DNA from 3 places in the Pseudomonas viridiflava genome. Region 3 is predicted to be linked to each of the others. Evidence: predicted binding sites of a transcription regulator. Region 3 holds the regulator's gene; each other region holds the start of a gene.
The links. The regulator sigma-54, encoded in region 3, starts transcription at its own class of promoters, with help from an activator protein. The targets are predictions, from matches to a motif close to ANTGGCATNNANNTTGCTNT.

Region 1 (6,942 bases), 1.6 Mb from region 3:
GGGTCGCTCAGGTGGCGCTTGAGTGCGGCGTCCAGCAGCGTCTGGCAATCGCTCGACATGCGCACCGGCTGGAAGTCCGCGTAGGCCTTCAACAATTCAGTCTGCAGGCGATCCAGTTTCGGACGGATGTCGTCGACCAGGCTCAGACGTACGGTGTCGGGCGCCTTGCCTGCCGCGTGCCATTGGGCAAGCAGGGCGTTCTGCACACGCTTGTTGGCTTCAATCTGGGCACGGAACAGCCGCTGGACATCCTCCGGGTTCAACTTGAACTCGGCGGCACGCGCCTGGGCAGCGGTAATCACCTGTTGCTCGCGGGGCGGGTCTTCGACGGCCTTGCCACTGTCCCATTTGCTGAGAGCCACCTGATCGGCAATCGTCAGGCGCTCGCTGATGGCCTGCAGCAAAGGTTCAAGGGCGGAAGGTTTCTGCTCGGCGGCGAAGATAAAGCCTGAGGACAGACAGGTCAGGGTCAGTAACGAACTGGCGAGAAGCATGCGCATGGGGCGCTCCATCGTGGGAAAGGATGAAGAGTTAACGCCACGTCGCGGTTCGGGGCCAGTGCCTTCGAGTGAATAAAGATTCATGAATTGTCCGACAATTGATATTGCGCAAACAAAAAGACCTCCCGAAGGAGGTCTTTTGTTACGCCATCAACGTCAGGCCATCAACGTTGGTGCGACTGGATCAGCAGCTGTAGTACAGCTCGTATTCCAGTGGGTGTACGAAGGTGCGGACCTTGATTTCTTCTTCGCTTTTCAGCTCGATGTAGGCATCGATGAAGTCGTCGCTGAATACGCCGCCCTTGGTCAGGAACGCACGGCCCTTGTCCAGTTCTTCCAGGGCTTCTTTCAGGCTGCCGCAAACCTGTGGAATCTCTTTGGCCTCTTCAGGCGGCAGGTCATACAGGTTCTTGTCAGCTGCGTCGCCAGGGTGGATCTTGTTCTGGATGCCGTCCAGGCCAGCCATCAACAGTGCAGCGAACGCCAGGTACGGGTTGGCTGCCGGATCCGGGAAGCGTGCTTCGATACGACGGCCGCGTGGGCTGGAGACGTAAGGAATACGGATGGACGCGGAGCGGTTACGTGCCGAGTAGGCCAGCATGACCGGTGCTTCGAAACCTGGGACCAGACGCTTGTACGAGTTGGTCGACGGGTTGGTGAAGCCGTTCAGTGCCTTGCCGTGCTTGATGATACCGCCGATGAAGAACAGGGCAGTGTCGGACAGACCGGCATAGCCTTCGCCTGCGAAGGTGTTCTTGCCATCTTTGGAGATGGACATGTGCACGTGCATACCCGAACCGTTGTCGCCATAAAGAGGCTTCGGCATGAAGGTAGCGGTACGGCCGTAGGCATCGGCAACGTTGTGTACGCAGTATTTGAGGGTCTGAACTTCGTCAGCCTTCTTGACCAGCGTGTTGAATTTCACGCCGATTTCGTTCTGGCCGGCAGTGGCAACTTCGTGGTGGTGTACTTCCACGATCTGGCCCATTTCTTCCAGGGCGTTGCACATTGCGGTACGGATTTCGTGGTCGTGGTCGACCGGTGGAACCGGGAAGTAGCCACCCTTGACGCCAGGACGGTGGCCCTTGTTGCCGCCGTCGATGTCGCCGTCGGTCATCCAGGAAGCCTGTTCGGAGAAGATCTTGAACATGGAGCCGGAGATGTCGGACTTGAACTTCACTTCGTCGAAGACGAAGAACTCTGGCTCAGGACCTACGAATACGGTGTCACCGATACCGGTGGACTTCAGATATTCCTCGGCACGGTGGGCGATGGCGCGTGGGTCGCGATCGTAGCCCTGCATGGTCGAAGGTTCGATGATGTCGCAGACCAGAATGATGGTCGGCTCTTCGGTGAACGGATCGAGAACGGCAGTTTCGTCGTCCGGCAGCAGGATCATGTCGGAGGCTTCGATGCCTTTCCAGCCAGCGATGGAGGAACCGTCGAACATTTTGCCGACTTCAAAGAAGTCGTCTTCCAGCGCATCGCGCGCAGGCATCGTGACGTGCTGCTGCTTGCCCTTGGTGTCTGTGAAGCGCAGATCAATCCACTTAACGTCATGATCTTTGATGAGTTGAACCGACTTCGACATGGTGTCCTCCGGGTGGCTAGGGACCGCCTTATAGTTTTGGGCCCCTTGAATTTGGGTGATGCCGGCGCGAATACTCTGCCAAGGCAACCTGCCTCACAAGGGAGCAATTTGCATGCCAGTGCCCCGTGTTGGGTTTTTTGCCTCAATCCGAGGCTTTCAGGGCGTCAAATGAGGATTCTCGGAAAAATCACGCACCTTTATGGCGCTGGCAATTGAAGCGCCGACCCTTTTTGGTGCGTAGATGATTGGCCGTACGATAACTGGTTAAACCGTGAGCAATTTCCGCTATAATCCGCGCCCCCCTTTTTTGGTCGGCACCTCACGCACCGTTTCCATGAAACTAATCGTTAAAGTTTTCCCAGAAATCACCATCAAAAGCCCGCCGGTTCGCAAGAAGTTCATCCGGCAGCTGGGCAAGAACATTCGTACCGTGCTCCGGGAACTGGACGCGGACATTGTTGTGGGTGGCGTATGGGACAACCTCGAGGTGGAGACCCGGCTGACCGACCCCAAAGTGCTGCAGGGCATTACCGAGCGCCTGAGTTGCATGCCTGGCATCGCCAACTTTCTGCAGGTGGCCGAGTACCCGCTGGGCGACATGGATGACATCGTTGCCAAGTGCAAAGCGCACTACGCCGACCTGCTGCCGGGCAAGATGTTCGCCGTGCGTTGCAAGCGTGCCGGACGACACGATTTCAGCTCCATGGATGTCGAGAAATACGTCGGCAGCCAGTTGCGTCAGCAGTGCGGCGCGGCCGGAATCGAGCTGAAAAAGCCCGATCTGGTGGTCAGAATGGAAATTCGCGACCAACGGTTGTTTGTCGTTCATGACCAGCATAAAGGCCTGGGCGGTTATCCGCTCGGCGCGCTGGAGCAGACCCTGGTATTGATGTCCGGCGGTTTCGATTCGACCGTTGCGGCCTATCAGATCATGCGCCGCGGGCTTATGGCCCACTTCTGCTTCTTCAATCTGGGCGGTCGTGCCCACGAACTGGGCGTGATGGAAGTCGCTCATTTCATCTGGAAGAAGTACGGCAGCTCCCAGCGAGTGCTGTTCGTGAGCGTGCCTTTCGAGGAAGTTCTCGGAGAAATTCTGCAGAAAGTCGATAACAGTCATATGGGTGTAGTTTTGAAGCGTATGATGTTACGCGCTGCTTCATCCGTGGCTGATCGTCTCGAAATCGATGTGCTGGTCACGGGCGAGGCGATTTCACAGGTGTCGAGCCAGACGCTGCCCAACCTGTCGCTGATCGATTCGGCGACCGACAAGCTGGTGTTGCGGCCTCTGGTGGCCAGCCACAAGCAGGACATCGTGGATCAGGCGACGGAGATCGGTACGGCCGACTTCGCCCGACACATGCCTGAATATTGCGGGGTGATCTCGGTCAACCCCAAGACCAACGCCAAGCGGAATCGCGTTGAGTACGAAGAAAAACAGTTCGACATGGCGATTCTCGAGCAGGCGCTCGAGCGCGCAAAGCTGGTTTCGATCGATCGGGTCATCGACGATCTGAGCCGCAATGTCGATATAGAAGAAGTCAGCCAGGCGCTGGCCGGTCAGGTCGTCATCGACATCCGTCACCCGGATGCGCAGGAAGACCAGCCGCTGCAGGTGCCGGGCATAGAAGTACAAACGCTGCCGTTCTATGCACTGAACAGCCGTTTCAAGGAACTGGATAACACGCGCCAGTACCTGTTGTATTGCGACAAAGGCGTCATGAGTCGCCTGCATGCTCACCATTTGCTCAGTGAGGGGCATGCCAATGTGCGCGTTTATCGACCGAGCTAAGTGCCCGGGGCTGTTTGCCTGTGGCTTGCGTCACCGGCCCCCCGACACCAGTCGCCAAGCCGTAACGGCTTTTGCCGACTAGTAACTGTTAATCGCCGGCGTTAAACCGTCAGCAGACCGAATCCTCTGATCGAGATACACAAGTGATCGAAAATCTACGCAACATCGCCATCATCGCCCACGTTGACCATGGTAAGACCACCCTGGTAGACAAACTCCTGCGTCAATCCGGCACTCTGGAGCGCAACGAGCTCAACGACGAGCGCGTGATGGACTCCAACGACCAGGAAAAAGAGCGCGGTATTACCATTCTCGCGAAGAACACCGCGATCAACTGGAACGGCTTCCACATCAACATCGTGGACACCCCGGGCCACGCCGACTTCGGTGGTGAAGTAGAGCGCGTGATGTCGATGGTCGACTCCGTGCTGCTGCTGGTCGATGCTCAGGACGGCCCTATGCCGCAGACCCGTTTCGTGACCAAGAAGGCTTTCGAAGCCGGCCTGCGTCCAATCGTGGTCATCAACAAGGTTGACCGTCCAGGCGCGCGTCCGGACTGGGTTCTGGACCAGATCTTCGACCTGTTCGACAACCTGGGTGCCACCGAAGAACAGCTGGACTTCAAAGTCGTCTACGCCTCGGCCCTGAACGGCATTGCCGGTCTGGACCACACCGACATGGCTGAAGACATGACCCCGCTGTACCAGTCGATCGTCGACAACGTACCGGCTCCAAAGGTTGACCGTGACGGCCCGTTCCAGATGCAGATCTCCGCACTGGACTACAACAGCTTCCTGGGCGTCATCGGTGTTGGCCGTATCGCTCGTGGTAGCGTCAAGCCGAACACCCCGGTCGTCGCCATTGGTGCTGACGGCAAGAAGCGTAACGGTCGTATCCTGAAACTGATGGGTCACCACGGTCTGCACCGTATCGACGTTGAAGAAGCGTTTGCCGGCGACATCGTATGCGTGAGCGGTATGGACTCCTTGTTCATCTCCGACACCCTGTGCCAGCCGGACAACGTCGAGGCCATGAAGCCTCTGACTGTTGACGAGCCAACCGTTTCCATGACCTTCCAGGTAAACGACTCGCCGTTCTGCGGTAAAGAAGGCAAGTTCGTGACCTCCCGTAACATCAAGGAGCGTCTGGACAAGGAGCTGCTGTACAACGTTGCTCTGCGCGTTGAAGAAGGCGACTCGGCTGACAAGTTCAAGGTTTCCGGCCGTGGTGAGCTGCACCTCTCGGTACTGATCGAAACCATGCGTCGCGAAGGCTTCGAAATGGGCGTTGGTCGTCCGGAAGTGATCATCCGCGTCGTTGACGGCAACAAGCAGGAACCGTTCGAAAACGTCACCATCGACACCCCGGAAGAATCCCAGGGCAAGGTGATGGAAGAGATGGGTCTGCGTAAGGGCGACCTGACCAACATGGTGCCGGATGGCAAAGGCCGTGTGCGTCTGGAATACAACATCCCTGCTCGTGGTCTGATCGGTTTCCGTAACCAGTTCCTGACCCTGACCAACGGTGCTGGCATCCTGACCTCGATCTTCGATCGTTACGACACCATGAAGTCCGGCCAGATGTCCGGCCGTCAGAACGGTGTTCTGGTCTCGGTTGAAACCGGCAAGGCGCTGACCTACTCCCTGGAAACCCTCCAGGCGCGTGGCAAGCTGTTCGTTGAGCACGGTCAAGAGATCTACAACGGTCAGATCGTTGGTCTGAACAGCCGTGACACCGACATGGGCGTCAACCCAACCAAAGGCAAGAAGCTCGACAACATGCGTGCTTCGGGTAAAGACGAAACCATCGCTCTGGTTCCACCTGTTCGTTTCACTCTGGAACAGGCTCTGGAATTCATCCAGGACGACGAGCTGTGCGAAGTTACGCCTAAGTCGATCCGTCTTCGCAAGAAGATCCTGGACGAAGGCGAGCGTACCCGCGCTGCCAAGAAAGCCAAGGCTTGATACTTAGCCCTCGCTGAACGAAAACGCCCCCGGTCGAAAGGCCGGGGGCGTTTTTGTTTGTGTGGGTTTTATGAAAGCCTTGCCCCGTGCATCACATGGGAGAGCGGACGCGGAGCATCCCAGGATGCATTCCCACGCGGAGCGTAGGAACGATCATGCGTTACAGATGATCGTGACCATGCAGCCCGTGACGCTCCGTGTCACATCAGGCAGTCGCTCAGAACTTCGGGACAGGCGCGCTGGTGGCGTTTCTCAGTGAGCCACTTTCCGGGCGCACGACAGCCTTGGGCTTGTAGGCGCAGTAGCCGGGACGTGGGCCAATCCTGGGATGGTTGCGGCACGTATCCGGGCGCTTGTCGTAGATGGTGCACAGGCGGCTCTTGCGATCCAGGTACAGGCAGTCGTTGTTGCTCATGCGCTGCAGGGTGAAGATCTCGGTCTTCTGGTTGTAGCGCTCGACGATCCCTTCCTTCTGCAACCGCTTGGCGATGTTCTTCGCAGGCTCGCCACGTTCGAAATCATCGACGATGCCGATACGGATCAGGTCCTTGATCTTCACTTCGACCGGCAGCGTGCAGCAGCTGGACACGCAGCCTCCGCACATGTGGCTGGAGTACTTTGCCCAGGTATCGATGCGATCGAGTTCTGCGGCGGCGATCAAGGTGGGTTTCATTTGAATTCAGACTTCCGGGTGAATCGGGCGCGCGATCATAACGGGCTCGACGGTTTTGGAGTAAGTAAAAATTGTCGGGGCGACTGTCGGTCGTGCAGGTCTGCGTACGTACAGCGTGCCCACGCAGAGTGCTCATCGTTACACACAAGTCTGGAAGACGCGCAAAACGGGGCCAAAACGTAAGTATCTAACTGAATGCATACCCCGTGGGAGGTGGTCGCAGCAAGGCTCGGTATAACGCTGAGCACAAGCGTGGGCACGATCGGCGTGCTTGAGATCACGCTGATCGTTCCTACGCTCCGCGTGAGGAATGCCTCTCGGGACGCTCTGCGTCCCTATCAATGCGTCAGAACAGGTCGATCGGCGCTGACTCATCTGCTGGCAGTGGGCTGCCCGGCGCGCTGCCGCCGCCCAGTTCGTTGACG
Region 2 (6,942 bases), 750 kb from region 3:
CTGCTCAATGGCTGGCAGCGCTTTGTAGTGATCCAGCACCGAGGTGAAGAACTGGGTGAGTTTGCCCGTTGAACTGTATTCGGCACTCCCTTGCGCCACTACTTTCTGCCGCCAGATTGTTTCCTGATGGTAGGACTCAAGCCACGCCGCTTTTTTCTCATTGACGGTGAAATCTCCACCTTCGTCATACGCGATGACGGAGAGTTGCTCTCGTGACATGCCGGCGAACGGGTTTGTGCCGCTGCCGTTGGTAAAACGAGTGGCCTCTTTGGCGCGTTCCAGACGATCAGGATCAATGCTGTCGGGGACTTCCGCATCGTGCCTGGCTTTATTGTCGTCGTAGCTGCGGCCTATCAGTTGCTCCGTCACTTGACGGGCTTTCTCGCTCAGCTCTTGGCGGCTGAGGCTTTTGTCTCGGGTATCAGCGCGTGCAATGCTCTCGTCGATCGGGTTTTTATCCAGCTTCAGAAGCTGGCTGAACAGGCGCTGAGCACCGCCTTTGCCTTCGGCGGTGTGGGTCCAGTAATTGAAATCGAGGTCGATCCAGCCTTGTAATTTTGCTTCGTAATCTTCCGGGTATTGCGCCTGTTCAATAGCCGGGAGGCCCTTGAAGTGCTGGAGTGCTTCGGTAAACGCGTTGGTGAGTTTTCCGGTTGCGTTGTACTCGGCCATGGCTTTGGCTGCAAATTGTTGCCGCCACTGTGATTCCTGCTGGAAGTCCTCCTCGAAGGCTGCTCTCTTCTCGTTCACCGTGAAGGTGTCGCTGTCGTCATAGGCGATCAGGGCAAGCTGGCTGCGGGGCATTCCTGCAAAGGGGTTGTCGCTACCTCCGCTCACAAACCGAGTCGCTTTCTCAGCGCGAGCCAGTCGTTCGGGATCGTAACTGTCGACAGCCTCTGCATTATTGCGGGCCTTGTTTGCGTCATAGCCAGGCCCTGCGATCTGGCTCAGCTGATGCGCTGCCTTTTCACTCAGCTCCTGACGGGTTAACGCTGAGTCTCTGGAGGCTGCGCGTGTTGCGCTTTCGCTCAATTGAAGCGAAAGGGAAGACAACCCGGCGTTCGTTTCGGCGGTGCCCGTTGCAAACGAAGTTGCATTTGAGCTGGTGGGTGCGCTTGCCGATGCTGCTTTCGTGGCGCTGGCGGCTGGCGGTACGTAGGCGCTATTCGTGCTGACTGAGTTGACCAAGATTTGAAACTCCCTTTGCACATCATTCCTGTGATCATCCAGAGCTATCGACTGTATGCCGGATCTCTGCAGTCATAAGCGACCTGCGTGAGCGTGGTCCTCCGACGCTGGTTGCCAGCAGAATACTGGCAAAAAAACGGCACCCACCTTGCCGCTTTACCTCTTTACAGCGGAAATGCCTTGCCGCTTTTCTGGCATTGCCGCTTTGCCACCGCCCGCAAGCCCCGTAATCATTGCGTTTTGAGAAGTGGCACGCCGATTGCTTTGTCACTGACAACAGAATCAGGTCAACCGGCAAAGGTTTCCCGACATGAGCATCAGTTTCGACAAAGCGCTAGGCATTCACGAAAAGGCCCTCAATTTCCGGGCTCAGCGTGCAGAGGTGTTGGCCAACAACATTTCCAACGCTGATACCCCGAACTTCAAGGCGCGCGATCTCGACTTTTCGTCGGTGCTGGCTGCCGAGAACGACAAGGTCCAGAACGGCCATTTTGCGCTGAACAAGACCAACAGTCGCCACATCGAAGCCGAGGGCATGGGCAATCAGGACGGCACGCTGATGTATCGCACGCCGTCGCAGCCATCGCTTGACCAGAACACCGTCGATTCCCAGGTCGAGCAGGCCAGCTACACCGAGAACGCCATGGGCTTCCAGGCCAGCTTCACTTTGCTCAACAGCAAATTCAAAGGGCTGGTTGCAGCCCTTCGCGGAGAGTAATTCATGTCACTAGCCAATGTGTTCAACATTGCCGGTAGCGCCATGAGTGCCCAGACCACGCGTCTGAACACCACGGCCAGTAACATCGCCAACGCCGAGACCGTTTCCTCGAGCGCTGACGCCACCTACCGCGCCCGTCATCCGGTGTTCGCCACCGTGATGCAGGGTCAGCAGTCCACGGGTGGGTCGCTGTTCCAGGACCAGGGCGAAGCCGGGCAGGGCGTTCAGGTCAACGGCATCATCGAAGACAGTTCCAACCTCGAAGCGCGCTACGAGCCCAATCATCCTTCGGCTGACAAGAACGGGTATGTCTACTACCCCAACGTCAATGTCGTGGAAGAAATGGCCGACATGATTTCTGCCAGTCGTTCGTTCCAGACCAACGCAGAAATCATGAACACCGCAAAATCCATGATGCAGAAGGTTCTGACCCTCGGTCAGTGATAGAAGGCGAAAGATATGGCCGTTGAAAATAATGTATCGACGAGTTTTGTAAACTCGCTTCAGAACCCGACGCCGACGAAGACTGATTCGACGGGCACGCTGGGCAAGGATTCCTTCCTGCAGTTGCTGGTCACGCAGATGAAGAACCAGAACCCGCTGGATCCTCAGGACAACACTGAGTTTGTGGCGCAGCTGGCTCAGTTCAGCAGTGTGGAAAGCCTGCAGAACCTGACCTCTACTGTTGATTCGATTGCCGGCAGCTACCAGTCGTCCCAGGCGCTCCAGGCGTCGTCGCTGGTAGGTCGCTCGGTAATCATCAATGCCGGCTCCACAGCGGTTGACACCACCAAGGGCATGGTCGGCTCCATCGCAGTGCCAGCGACCAGCTCTGTGACGAGCGTCAAGATTTACGACGCCCAGTCGAACCTGGTCAATACCGTGGACCTCGGCACGCTGCCAGCCGGTTCGACCAGCTTTGCCTGGGATGGCAAGGCCAGCGACGGCACCGTGGCACCTGCCGGTACTTACAGCTTCACGGCTGCAGGTTCGGTTGACGGCAAGAACACCCAGTTCACGACTTACCTGCCTGCGATCGTCAACAGCGTCACGCTGGGCGTCAATGGTGCTGAAACAAAGCTCAACCTGGCCAGCGGCAGTGTTGCCTTGTCCAAAGTTCAAACGATCGGAATATAGAGCCGACTAGACGGCGCAGGAGTGGAATATGTCTTTCAATATCGGTCTTAGTGGGCTCTATGCTGCAAACAAGAGTCTTGACGTTACCGGCAACAACATTGCCAACGTAGCGACCACCGGCTTCAAATCGTCTCGTGCGGAATTCGCCGACCAGTATGCGCAATCGATTCGCGGTACGTCCGGCCAGACCAACGTGGGCAGCGGTGTTTCCACTGCAGCGGTTTCCCAGCAGTTCTCTCAGGGCAACCTGACCACGGGCACCGCCAACAGCCTTGACCTTGCCATCAACGGCAACGGTTTCTTCCAGCTCAGCAACAATGGCGAGAAGCTGTACACCCGTGCCGGTGCGTTCCACACCGACAAGGAAGGTTTTGTCGTCAACAGCGGCGGCATGAAACTGCAGGGTTACAACGTCGATGCCAATGGCAGCGTCGTCACCGGTGCACTGAGCGATCTGCGCGTTGATTCGTCGAACCTGGAGCCCAAGCCTACCAGTTCGATCACCAACGTCGCCAACCTGAACTCGGTGACACCATTGCCGAGTCTGTCGACCTTCGATGCCACAGATACCAAAAGCTACAACATGAAGTACAGCACGCCGACTTACGACTCTCAGGGTAATGCACACACCCTGGACCAGTACTTCGTCAAGACAGGCACCAACACGTGGTCCATGTACTCGCTGATGGATGGCCGCAGCATCGCCAACCCGGCCACCACCACTGCCGACAAGAACGACCTGACCTTCAACTCGGCGGGTAATCTGGTTGTGACCGCGCCTGGCGCTGTACCTACCAACAGCCCGAACATCACGTTCAACACTGACGGCACCTTCAACGTCAACAATTGGGTGCCAGGCGTGCAGACCGGTTCCGGTACCACGACGACCTGGGCTGCCAACGGTGCTGCGGGTGCGGCCACGATCAAGCTGAACATGTCCGGCATCACCCAGACTGCTTCGGTATCGGGTCTGCTCACTCAGGATCAGGATGGTTACGCGACCGGCCAGTTGAGCGCGATGAGCGTGGATGCAACCGGCAACCTGTTCGCCACCTACACCAACGGCAAGTCGCAAGTGATCGGTCAGACCTCGCTGACCAACTTCGCCAACGTGCAGGGTCTGGCGCAGGCGGGCGGCACCAACTGGCGTGAAACCTTCGCGTCGGGCGTTCCGGTCAGCGGTACTCCGCAGTCGGGCACCTTGGGCTACATCACCGGCCAGGCGCTGGAAGAGTCCAACGTTGACCTGACCATGGAACTGGTCAACCTGATCAAGGCGCAGAGCAACTATCAGGCGAACGCCAAGACCATCTCGACGCAAAGCACCATCATGCAGACCACCATTCAGATGACTTGATGAAGTCGGTTTTGCGATAAACAAAAAGCCCCTTCAAGGGGCTTTTTGTTTTCTCGACGATCAATCCGAAAACGACCTGTCGGGAGGCTGCTCAGATCGAGCAGTCGGATTTGACGAAGTGACCTTTCAATCGCGTCCAGCCCGGCCCCGGGCTGGTCTGTGCACAGACGATACGGCTGTCGCCCTGCCACTTGTAATAGTGGGCAGGCGCTGCGTGGGCGAGCAGGGCGAAGGTCGTCAGGCTGGCGGTGACGATGCCGATAATCCAGGTGCGAGCAGGCATGTCGATTCCCGATGTGCAGGGTGGTGAGCGCAAGATTATCACTGCCTGTCTACTGCGACGCGGGGGCAGTGAAGTTTTTTTGGCGGTGTGTCCTCCGTGTTGGCAGGCAGGCGGCAGTCTGCCGCCGCTATCGGATAGCCGTTTGCCACAGGTCAGCTGGAGTGCGCCCGTTTTTGCTGGTAAATCAAGCGTTTGTATCGTGCGTAAAGAGTTGGTTCGAAAATTGCTTTCTCACTGTCAGAACAGCTACAGGCGGCAAGCGTCTGTCGGAGGAGGAAGACTGTGGACAAGTTGCTTTACGTCGCAATGAGCGGTGCATCTGAAAACGCGATCGCGCAGAAGGCCCATGCCAACAACCTGGCAAACGTGTCGACCAACGGCTTCATGCGCGACCTGGAACAGGCCCGCTCAATGCCCGTGTACGGCGAGGTCATGCCTTCACGCGCCTACGCCATGAGCGAGCGTCCAGGCACTGATTTCTCCGGCGGCGCCATGGTCGAGACCGGTCGTGAACTGGACATCGCCATCAAGGGCAACGGCTGGATTGCGGTCCAGACACCCGATGGCGGCGAAGCCTATACCCGCAGTTCCGGCATGAACATCGATGCGTTGGGTGTGCTGCGCGACGGCAGCGGTTTGCCGGTAATGGGCAACGGCGGTCCGATTGCCGTGCCGCCTCAGCAGCAGATCGAAATCGGCGCCGACGGCACCATCAGTATTCGTTCGCTTGGCGAAAGCCCTCAGGTGATGGCGCAGGTCGACCGGATCAAGCTGGTCAACCCTGATCTGAAGACGATGGAGAAAGGCCCCGATGGTCTGATCCACACCAAGAGCGGTCGGCCTGCCGACGTGGATGCCAACGTTCAGGTCGAGTCCGGTTTCCTGCAGGCGAGCAACGTGAATGCCGTCGAGGAGATGACCTCGGTGCTGGCCCTGGCTCGTCAGTTCGAGCTGCACGTCAAGATGATGAAGACCGCCGAAGAAGACGACCAGTCGATGGCTCGCGTCTTGCAACTTGGCTAACTATTGACAGCTTGCGCCGACAAACCGGCGCTCGAGGAGAATCCACATGCTACCTGCACTATACGTCGCCAAAACCGGCCTGGCCGCTCAGGACACCAACCTGACCACGATCTCCAACAACCTGGCGAACGTGTCGACCACAGGTTTCAAGAGCGATCGCGCCGAGTTTCAGGACCTGCTCTACCAGATCAAGCGTCAGCCAGGCGCCCAGTCCACTCAGGACAGCGAGCTGCCTTCCGGCCTGCAACTGGGTACCGGTGTGCGCATCGTCGGCACGCAGAAGAACTTCACCGCCGGCAGCCTGCAGACCACCAACAACCCGCTGGACCTGGCCGTCAACGGTCGTGGTTTCTTTCAGGTGACTCAACCGGACGGCACCGTAGCCTACAGCCGCGACGGTACCTTCCACCTGGACGCCAACGGCCAGATCGTGACCGCCAACGGTTATGCCCTCGAGCCTGCAATCGTGGTTCCGCAGAATGCCCAGACCTTCACGGTCGGTCAGGACGGTACGGTTTCGGTCACCTTGGCGGGCGCCACCGCGACGCCGCAGATCATCGGCAACATCCAGACCGCCGACTTCATCAACCCGGCCGGCCTGCAGGCCATCGGCGGCAACCTGTATCTGGAAACCGGTTCCAGCGGCGCGCCGCAGATCGGCACGCCAGGTCTGAACGGCCTCGGTCCTACCCTGCAGAACACCCTGGAAAACTCCAACGTGAGCACGGTTGAGGAACTGGTCAACATGATCACCACCCAGCGCGCCTACGAGATGAACTCCAAAGTGATCTCGACCGCCGACCAGATGCTGCAGAACCTGACTCAGAACCTGTAACACCTTGATCCGCCTGTTGCTCAAGCTCAATCCGATGCGGCGCCTGATAAGCGTCTGTTACACCGCGAGGTTTCAAGTGTCATGAAGCACCTAAGTGTTGTTCCGCGTTTTTCAGTGTTGATCGCTTCATTGTGCGGGATCGCTTTGCTGTCGGGCTGCGTGGCGCCGTCCGCCAAGCCCAATGACCCTTATTACGCGCCGGTGTTGCCGCGCACACCGATGTCGGCTGCGGCCAACAACGGTGCGATCTATCAGGCAGGCTTCGAGCAGAACCTTTATGGCGACCGCAAGGCGTTCCGGGTTGGCGACATCATCACCATCACGCTCTCTGAGCGTATGGCAGCAAGCAAGGCGGCCAGTTCGGCGCTGAAAAAAGACAGTACCAACAGCATTGGGCTGAC
Region 3 (6,942 bases):
GGCAATACGCCGATTCTCGGTCTCGATGTGTGGGAGCACGCCTATTACCTGCGCTACCAGAACCGTCGTCCCGAATACATCAATGCGTTCTACAACGTCGTCAACTGGGACGAGGTGTCCCGACGTTATCAGGCCGCACTGGCCTGATTTCTCTCAACACGAACCAGGGCCGTTTATGCGTTCTGAAATACTCGCTGTCAGCAGTGTCCGGTTGTTTCGTTTTGCAGTAGGCACCGTGCTGCTTTTGGCGGGTATGGCGTTACTGGTGGCTCAAGGGCTGGCCTGGCTGAACCTTGAGCCGCGCCTGTTACGTGCTCTGGAAGGTGGCGCTATCTGCGCTCTGGGCACGGCACTGGGCGCCGTGCCGGTGTTGGTGATCCGCAAGATGCCGATCATGGTGTCGGACGGTCTGCTGGGTTTCGGTGCCGGGGTGATGCTGGCTGCGACGGCGTTCTCGCTGATCGTGCCGGGCCTTGCCGCTGCCGAAGGCCTTGGGTTTACACCGTGGGGCGCTGGCGGCCTGATCAGCCTTGGACTCGTTCTGGGTGCCCTTGGCCTGTTCGCGGTGGATTACAGCGTATCCCAGGGTGCGCAGTCGGGAGGCATTCAGGATCACCCGGCAATTGCACCGCGCATCTGGCTGTTCGTGATCGCCATCGTGGCGCATAACATTCCAGAGGGCATGGCAATTGGTGTGTCCGCAGGCGGGGGGTTGTCGGAAGCCGACAGTCTGGCCATCGGCATTGCCTTGCAGGATGTGCCCGAGGGGCTGGTGATTGCCATGGTGCTGGCGGGGGCGGGGATGTCTCGGATAAGGGCGTTTCTGATCGGTGCGGCGTCCGGGCTGGTCGAGCCGCTGTTCGCGCTGCTGGGCGCTTGGCTGGTGGCGATTGCCGAACCCTTGTTGCCGTTTGGTCTGGCACTGGCAGCGGGAGCCATGCTGCTGGTGGTGACCCACGAAATCATCCCGGAATCGCGTCTGAACGGACACAACAAAATCGCCAGCCTGGGCTTGATTGCAGGGTTCTGTCTGATGATGGTGCTGGATACAGCGCTGGTCTGACGATCAGCGCTCATCGTTATACACAAGTCATCTGGCTATCCAGCGATACAGCAGCACTGCCGTGCTTTTTTACGCGATAGTGCGGACACCGCCGATTGCGACGTGGGTGAAGGCTGAGTCCTGGCGCTGATTCGGGGGGCAATCGGCATGGATGCCGATTGAGCTGCACTGGGCCATGGATGGCCCATTTGCAGCGACCCCCGAATCAGTGTCAGGACGAAGGAACCGCGGCGAAGCCGGGGCCGGAACCGGAGCGAAGGACTTTGGCTACTTTGGTCCCTCAAAGTAGCGCGCCGTAAGGGCGCAAAGGTGACCTGAGCCATGCGCTCGGCTCACTGAGTCCGCAATCTGTGCCATTTGTGACGCGGAGCGTCACGGGAGGCATGCCCACGCGGAGCGATGGGCACGATCAGTGTTGAGGCGAACTTGCGTATAACGATGAACGATCAGCGCCGTGCAGAGCGTTCGTTTACTCGCCTTCGTCGAACTTGTTGTTGATCAACTCGACCAGGCCATCCAGTGCTTCCTGCTCGCCTTCGCCTTCAGTCGACAGATGGATCTCGGTGCCCTTGCCAGCCGCCAGCATCATCACGGCCATGATGCTTTTTCCGTCGACCATGCTCTCGGGCGAGCGGCCAACCCGTATCTGGCAAGGGTGTTTGCCGGCGACGCCTACGAACTTGGCGGCTGCGCGGGCATGCAGGCCCAGTTTGTTGATGATGGTGATTTGACGAGCGGGCATCGCGAAGGTGTTCCTTTCAGCTGAGGTCGCGGTGGCGAACCTGAACGTTCTTGAGTAATGGTTGCAGGACCTGACCCAGTCGCTCCGTCAGATAGACAGACCGGTGATGCCCGCCTGTGCAGCCAATGGCAATGGTCACATAGGAGCGATTGCTTGCGGCGAAGCGGGGCAGCCATTTGGCGAGGTAGGAAGAGATGTCCTGGAACATTTCTTCAACGTCGGGCTGCACCGCCAGATAATCGATAACAGGTTGCTCAAGTCCCGAATGATCGCGCAGCTCGGGTTTCCAGTACGGATTGGGCAGACAGCGCACATCAAAGACCAGATCTGCATCGACCGGCATGCCGCGCTTGAAGCCGAACGACTCGATCAGGAAAGCGGTGCCTGGCTCCGGCTTGTTCAGCAGGCGCAGCTTGAGCGTATCGCGCAGCTGGTAGAGATTAAGGTGGGTCGTGTTGATCTTGAGATCGGCCAGATCGATGATCGGCCCGAGCAGCGTACTCTCGTCACGTATTGCCTCGGCCAGCGAACGGTCCGATGTACTCAGCGGATGGCGGCGGCGGGTCTCGGAAAAGCGCTTGAGCAGGGTGGCTTCGTCGGCATCCAGATACAGCACATCGCACTGGATATTGCGCCCACGGACCTCGTCGAGCATGGCCGGGAAGCGGGTCAGGTGACTGGGCAGGTTGCGGGCATCGATGGAAACGGCCAACAGCGGTTCGGCCAGTTCGGTATTGATCAAGGCGCGTTCGGCGAGCTCCGGAAGCAATCCGGCAGGCAGGTTGTCGACGCAGTAGAAGCCGCTGTCTTCCAGTACATCGAGCGCCGTGCTTTTGCCCGAGCCGGAGCGGCCACTCACGATGATCATGCGCATGTTCAGTTGCCGTTCTGCACGTCTAGCACCACTTGATAGAGCGCTTCATTGGTCTTGGCGCTGCGCAGTCGTGTCCGGACATCCTTGGAGTCGAGCATGCTTGCGATCTGGCGCAGCAACTCCAGGTGTTTGTCTGTGGCGGCCTCTGGCACCAGCAGCACGAACAGCAGGTCGACAGGCGCGCCGTCGATGGCATCGAAGTCCACGGAATCGTTGAGATGAATGACGGCACTGACAGGTTCGCCACAGGTGGCAAGACGGCAGTGAGGGATGGCAATGCCATTGCCGAAACCGGTAGATCCCAGTTTTTCACGGGCAACGAGCGCTTTGAATACTGTTTCCCAATCAAGCCCCGGTACTTCGCGGCCGATCAGTCGGGCAATATGTTCGAGTACGCTTTTCTTGCTGCCGCCCGGCACGTTCACTTCGGAACGGCCGGGGGTCAGGATTTCTTCAAGTCGGATCATGTGTGGTGAGCGTCAGCGAGCGTTTGCACCCTTGAGGATGCTTTGCTGCTTTTCCTTATGCTTGAGCAATTGTCTGTCGAGCTTGTCAGTGAGCAGGTCGATGGCCGCGTACATGTCGTCATGTTCAGCATTGGCAACTACCTCTCCACCGTGGATATGCAGCGTGGCTTCGATCTTCTGTTTCAGCTTCTCGACCGCCATCGTGACCTGCACGTTTGTAATCTTGTCAAAATGCCCTTCGAGTTTCTTGAGCTTGAGCTCAACGTATTCACGAAGTGGCTTGGTCACTTCCAGTTGGTGTCCACTGATGTTGACTTGCATACAGCTTCTCCTTTGCCAGTGCATAAAGAGGCAGGCGTGGTGCCTGCCACTGGAACGCTGTGGCTCGGCCTGCATCACATCAGTCGCTTGCGCTCGCTGGAGGGTGCAATCCCAAGAGATTCGCGGTATTTGGCAACTGTGCGACGGGCTACTTGAATGCCTTGTGCCTCCAGTAAACCAGCGATCTTGCTATCACTCAACGGCTTTTTCTGATTTTCCGCCGCGACCAGTTTTTTGATGATCGCGCGAATTGCCGTGGATGAGCACTCGCCGCCTTCCGAGGTGCTGACATGGCTGGAGAAGAAGTATTTCAGCTCGTAAATGCCGCGTGGCGTGTGCATGAACTTCTGCGTGGTCACCCGGGAAATCGTTGATTCATGCATGCCCACCGCTTCGGCGATGTCGTGCAGTACCAGCGGCTTCATGGCCTCATCGCCGTACTCCAGAAAGCCGCGCTGATGCTCGACGATCTGGGTGGCGACCTTCATCAGCGTCTCGTTGCGGCTCTGCAGGCTCTTGATGAACCAGCGGGCTTCCTGCAACTGATTGCGCATGAAGGTGTTGTCGGCGCTGGTGTCTGCGCGGCGCACGAAGCCTGCATATTGCGGATTGACCCGCAGGCGCGGCACCGATTCCTGGTTCAGCTCCACCAGCCAGCGTTCGTTGTCCTTGCGCACGATGACATCGGGAATGACGTACTCGGCTTCGGTGGACTCGATCTGTGAACCAGGGCGCGGATTCAGACTCTGCACCAGTTCGATGACCTGACGAAGTTCGTCTTCCTTGATCTTCATGCGGCGCATGAGCTGGGCGTAGTCACGGCTGCCCAGCAGGTCGATGTAATCGGTGACCAGACGCTGCGCTTCGCTCAGCCAGGGCGTTTTTGCCGGCAGCTGACGCAGTTGCAGCAGCAGGCATTCGCTCAGGGTGCGAGCGCCGATACCGGCCGGTTCGAATTGCTGTATGCGGTGCAGAACGGCTTCGATCTCATCGAGTTCGATATCCAGCTCGGGATCGAAGGATTCGAGAATCTCTTCAAGGGTCTCGTCGAGATAACCCTGATTGTTGATGCAGTCGATCAGCGTGACGGCGACCAGGCGGTCCTTGTCGGACATCGGGGCGACGTTGAGCTGCCAGAGCAGATGGCTTTGCAGGCTTTCGCCAACGGATGTGCGGGTGGTGAAATCCCATTCATCATCGTCATTGCTGGGCAGGCTGCTGGCGCTGGTCTGGTAGATGTCTTCCCAGGCCGTGTCGACGGGCAGCTCATTGGGAATGCGTTCGTTCCATTCACCTTCTTCAAGGTTGTCTACGGTAGGTGCAGATTCCTGATAGGTCGGTTCCTGAACATCGGGGTTGGGCTTTTGTTCGATGTTGTCCGCCATCGGGTCGGAGTTGTCGAAGTCGTCGCCTTCCTCCTGGCGTTCCAGCATAGGGTTTGATTCCAGCGCCTCCTGGATCTCCTGCTGGAGGTCCAGTGTGGATAGCTGAAGTAAGCGGATCGCCTGTTGCAGCTGCGGTGTCATCGTCAGCTGCTGGCCCATTCTCAAGACTAGCGATGGTTTCATGGCAGGGGCTAAACACCTTATTCGCCGGCGCTCTCGCGCCATCCACTACAGGCGCCGAAACGCCAACTTAAGCAAATTATATGCCTGAAAGCAGAGCGTTTGCCTAGAGCGTTACTAGAAATAATACGTTGTCAACAAGCCGCACCGGTATTGGAGGCCTTGACAGGCCGGATGCGGCTTTTTCGAATGCGGCTTTTACAGGCGGAATTCGTGACCCAGATAGACTTCTTTAACCAGCTGGTTGGCCAGAATGGTTTGCGAGTCGCCTTCTGCGATCAATTGCCCGTCGTTGACGATATAGGCTGTTTCACAGATATCCAGCGTCTCGCGAACGTTGTGGTCCGTGATCAGCACGCCAATGCCCTTGGCCTTGAGGTGGTGAATGATCTGCTTGATGTCGCCGACTGAAATAGGGTCTACGCCCGCGAAGGGTTCGTCCAGAAGGATGAACTTTGGGGCTGTCGCCAGCGCGCGTGCGATCTCGACACGGCGACGTTCGCCACCCGAGAGGCTCATCCCGAGGTTGTCGCGAATGTGCGTGATGTGGAACTCCTGCAGGAGGCTTTCCAGTTCCTTGCGTCGCGCAGCGGCATCGAGTTCCTTGCGGGTCTCGAGGATCGCCATGATGTTGTCGGAGACCGACAGCTTGCGGAAGATCGAGGCTTCCTGCGGCAGGTAGCCGATACCTGCACGGGCGCGGCCGTGCATGGGCTGATGGCTGACGTCCAGATCATCGATCAGCACGCGGCCCTGATCGGCCTGTACCAGCCCGACAATCATGTAGAAGCAGGTGGTCTTGCCGGCGCCGTTGGGGCCCAGCAGACCGACAATCTGGCCGCTGTCGATGGAAATGCTCACATCGCGCACGACCTGACGGCTTTTGTAGCTTTTAGCCAGATGCTGGGCTTTAAGCGTCGCCATTACTGGGCCTTCTGCGGTTGATCGGTTTTCTTTTTAGGCTGAATGACCATGTCGATCCGTGGACGTGGCGTGGTCACTTTCGCGCCACCATTGGCACGGCCCGCACTGACGACCTGCCTGACCGTGTCATAGACGATCTTCTCGCCTTCGGACGTGTTGCCGTCGTTGACGACCTTGGCCTTGTCGATCAGGACGATACGGTCCTGAGCGGCGTAATACTGAATGGTGACGGCGTATGCCTGCACGATCGGCTTGTCCACCGACGGCTTCTGCTCGTAGTAGGCCAGGTTGCCGACAGACGTGAAGATATCCACTTCGCCCTGAGCGTTGCGTGTGATGGTCACGGTGTTGCCTGTGATCTTCATCGAACCCTGCGTGATGATGACGTTGCCCTTGTAGGTGGCCACGCCTTTCTTGTCATCAAGCTGCGCATCGTCGGACTGGATGTGGATTGGCTGATCACGGTCGGTTGGCAGGGACCAGGCGCTCGCGCTTCCCAGTGCTGCGCCCAGGCCGAGCAAAAAAGGAAGAGTTTTAACGAGCCTCATACTGTCCTCTGACGTTGGACAGCAGGTCCATCCTGCTGTCTTTCAAATATGCTTTCATTCCCTTGGCCGTAGTGACACCGCCCGCGGCGTCGATTCTAACGTCTTGGTCGGTCTGCGCATATTGCTTCTGTGGGAATACGGTCATGCGACTACTGGTGATGATAGTCGTACGTTGTTTTTCGTCAGTGCGCGCAACGCGAACCGAGTCGATCAATTCTACCTGTTCGCCTCCCGGGGAGACCTCGCCCTGTTTGCTCTGCACATGCCAGGGGAACTCGGTGCCGCGGTACATCTGCAGGTCGGGGGTGGTCAGCAGGGTCACGTCAGTGGCCTTGATGTGCTCGACCTTGTCAGCCGTCATTTCGTACTGAAGGCCACCGTCGGGCAGGTACTGATGGGTGTGCGTATTGACCGCATAGTAGTCAATGACGTTCTCGT

Region 1: glnA (glutamate--ammonia ligase) is a predicted target of sigma-54. The motif match lies at 2,192-2,211, and genes of this name have one in related genera.
Region 2: flgB (flagellar basal body rod protein FlgB) is a predicted target of sigma-54. The motif match lies at 1,435-1,454, and genes of this name have one in related genera.

The regions. Positions count from the first base shown of each region.
Region 1 is NZ_LT855380.1:5,561,486-5,568,427, reverse strand. Features, by position in the region: gene CFBP1590_RS24945 (chorismate mutase) at 1-500, opposite strand, end outside; gene glnA (glutamate--ammonia ligase) at 685-2,091, opposite strand; gene thiI (tRNA uracil 4-sulfurtransferase ThiI) at 2,426-3,880, shown strand; gene typA (translational GTPase TypA) at 4,024-5,844, shown strand; gene CFBP1590_RS24920 (YkgJ family cysteine cluster protein) at 6,062-6,517, opposite strand; gene CFBP1590_RS24915 (penicillin-binding protein 1A) at 6,864-6,942, opposite strand, start outside.
Region 2 is NZ_LT855380.1:1,859,048-1,865,989, forward strand. Features, by position in the region: gene CFBP1590_RS28055 (hypothetical protein) at 1-1,188, opposite strand, end outside; gene flgB (flagellar basal body rod protein FlgB) at 1,499-1,906, shown strand; gene flgC (flagellar basal body rod protein FlgC) at 1,910-2,350, shown strand; gene CFBP1590_RS08825 (flagellar hook assembly protein FlgD) at 2,366-3,043, shown strand; gene flgE (flagellar hook protein FlgE) at 3,072-4,400, shown strand; gene CFBP1590_RS08835 (hypothetical protein) at 4,492-4,683, opposite strand; gene CFBP1590_RS08840 (flagellar basal-body rod protein FlgF) at 4,966-5,706, shown strand; gene flgG (flagellar basal-body rod protein FlgG) at 5,753-6,541, shown strand; gene flgH (flagellar basal body L-ring protein FlgH) at 6,623-6,942, shown strand, end outside.
Region 3 is NZ_LT855380.1:1,113,259-1,120,200, forward strand. Features, by position in the region: gene CFBP1590_RS05335 (superoxide dismutase) at 1-147, shown strand, start outside; gene CFBP1590_RS05340 (ZIP family metal transporter) at 176-1,063, shown strand; gene CFBP1590_RS05345 (HPr family phosphocarrier protein) at 1,533-1,805, opposite strand; gene rapZ (RNase adapter RapZ) at 1,822-2,679, opposite strand; gene ptsN (PTS IIA-like nitrogen regulatory protein PtsN) at 2,682-3,146, opposite strand; gene hpf (ribosome hibernation-promoting factor, HPF/YfiA family) at 3,159-3,467, opposite strand; gene CFBP1590_RS05365 (RNA polymerase factor sigma-54) at 3,542-5,035, opposite strand; gene lptB (LPS export ABC transporter ATP-binding protein) at 5,231-5,956, opposite strand; gene lptA (lipopolysaccharide transport periplasmic protein LptA) at 5,956-6,504, opposite strand; gene lptC (LPS export ABC transporter periplasmic protein LptC) at 6,491-6,942, opposite strand, start outside.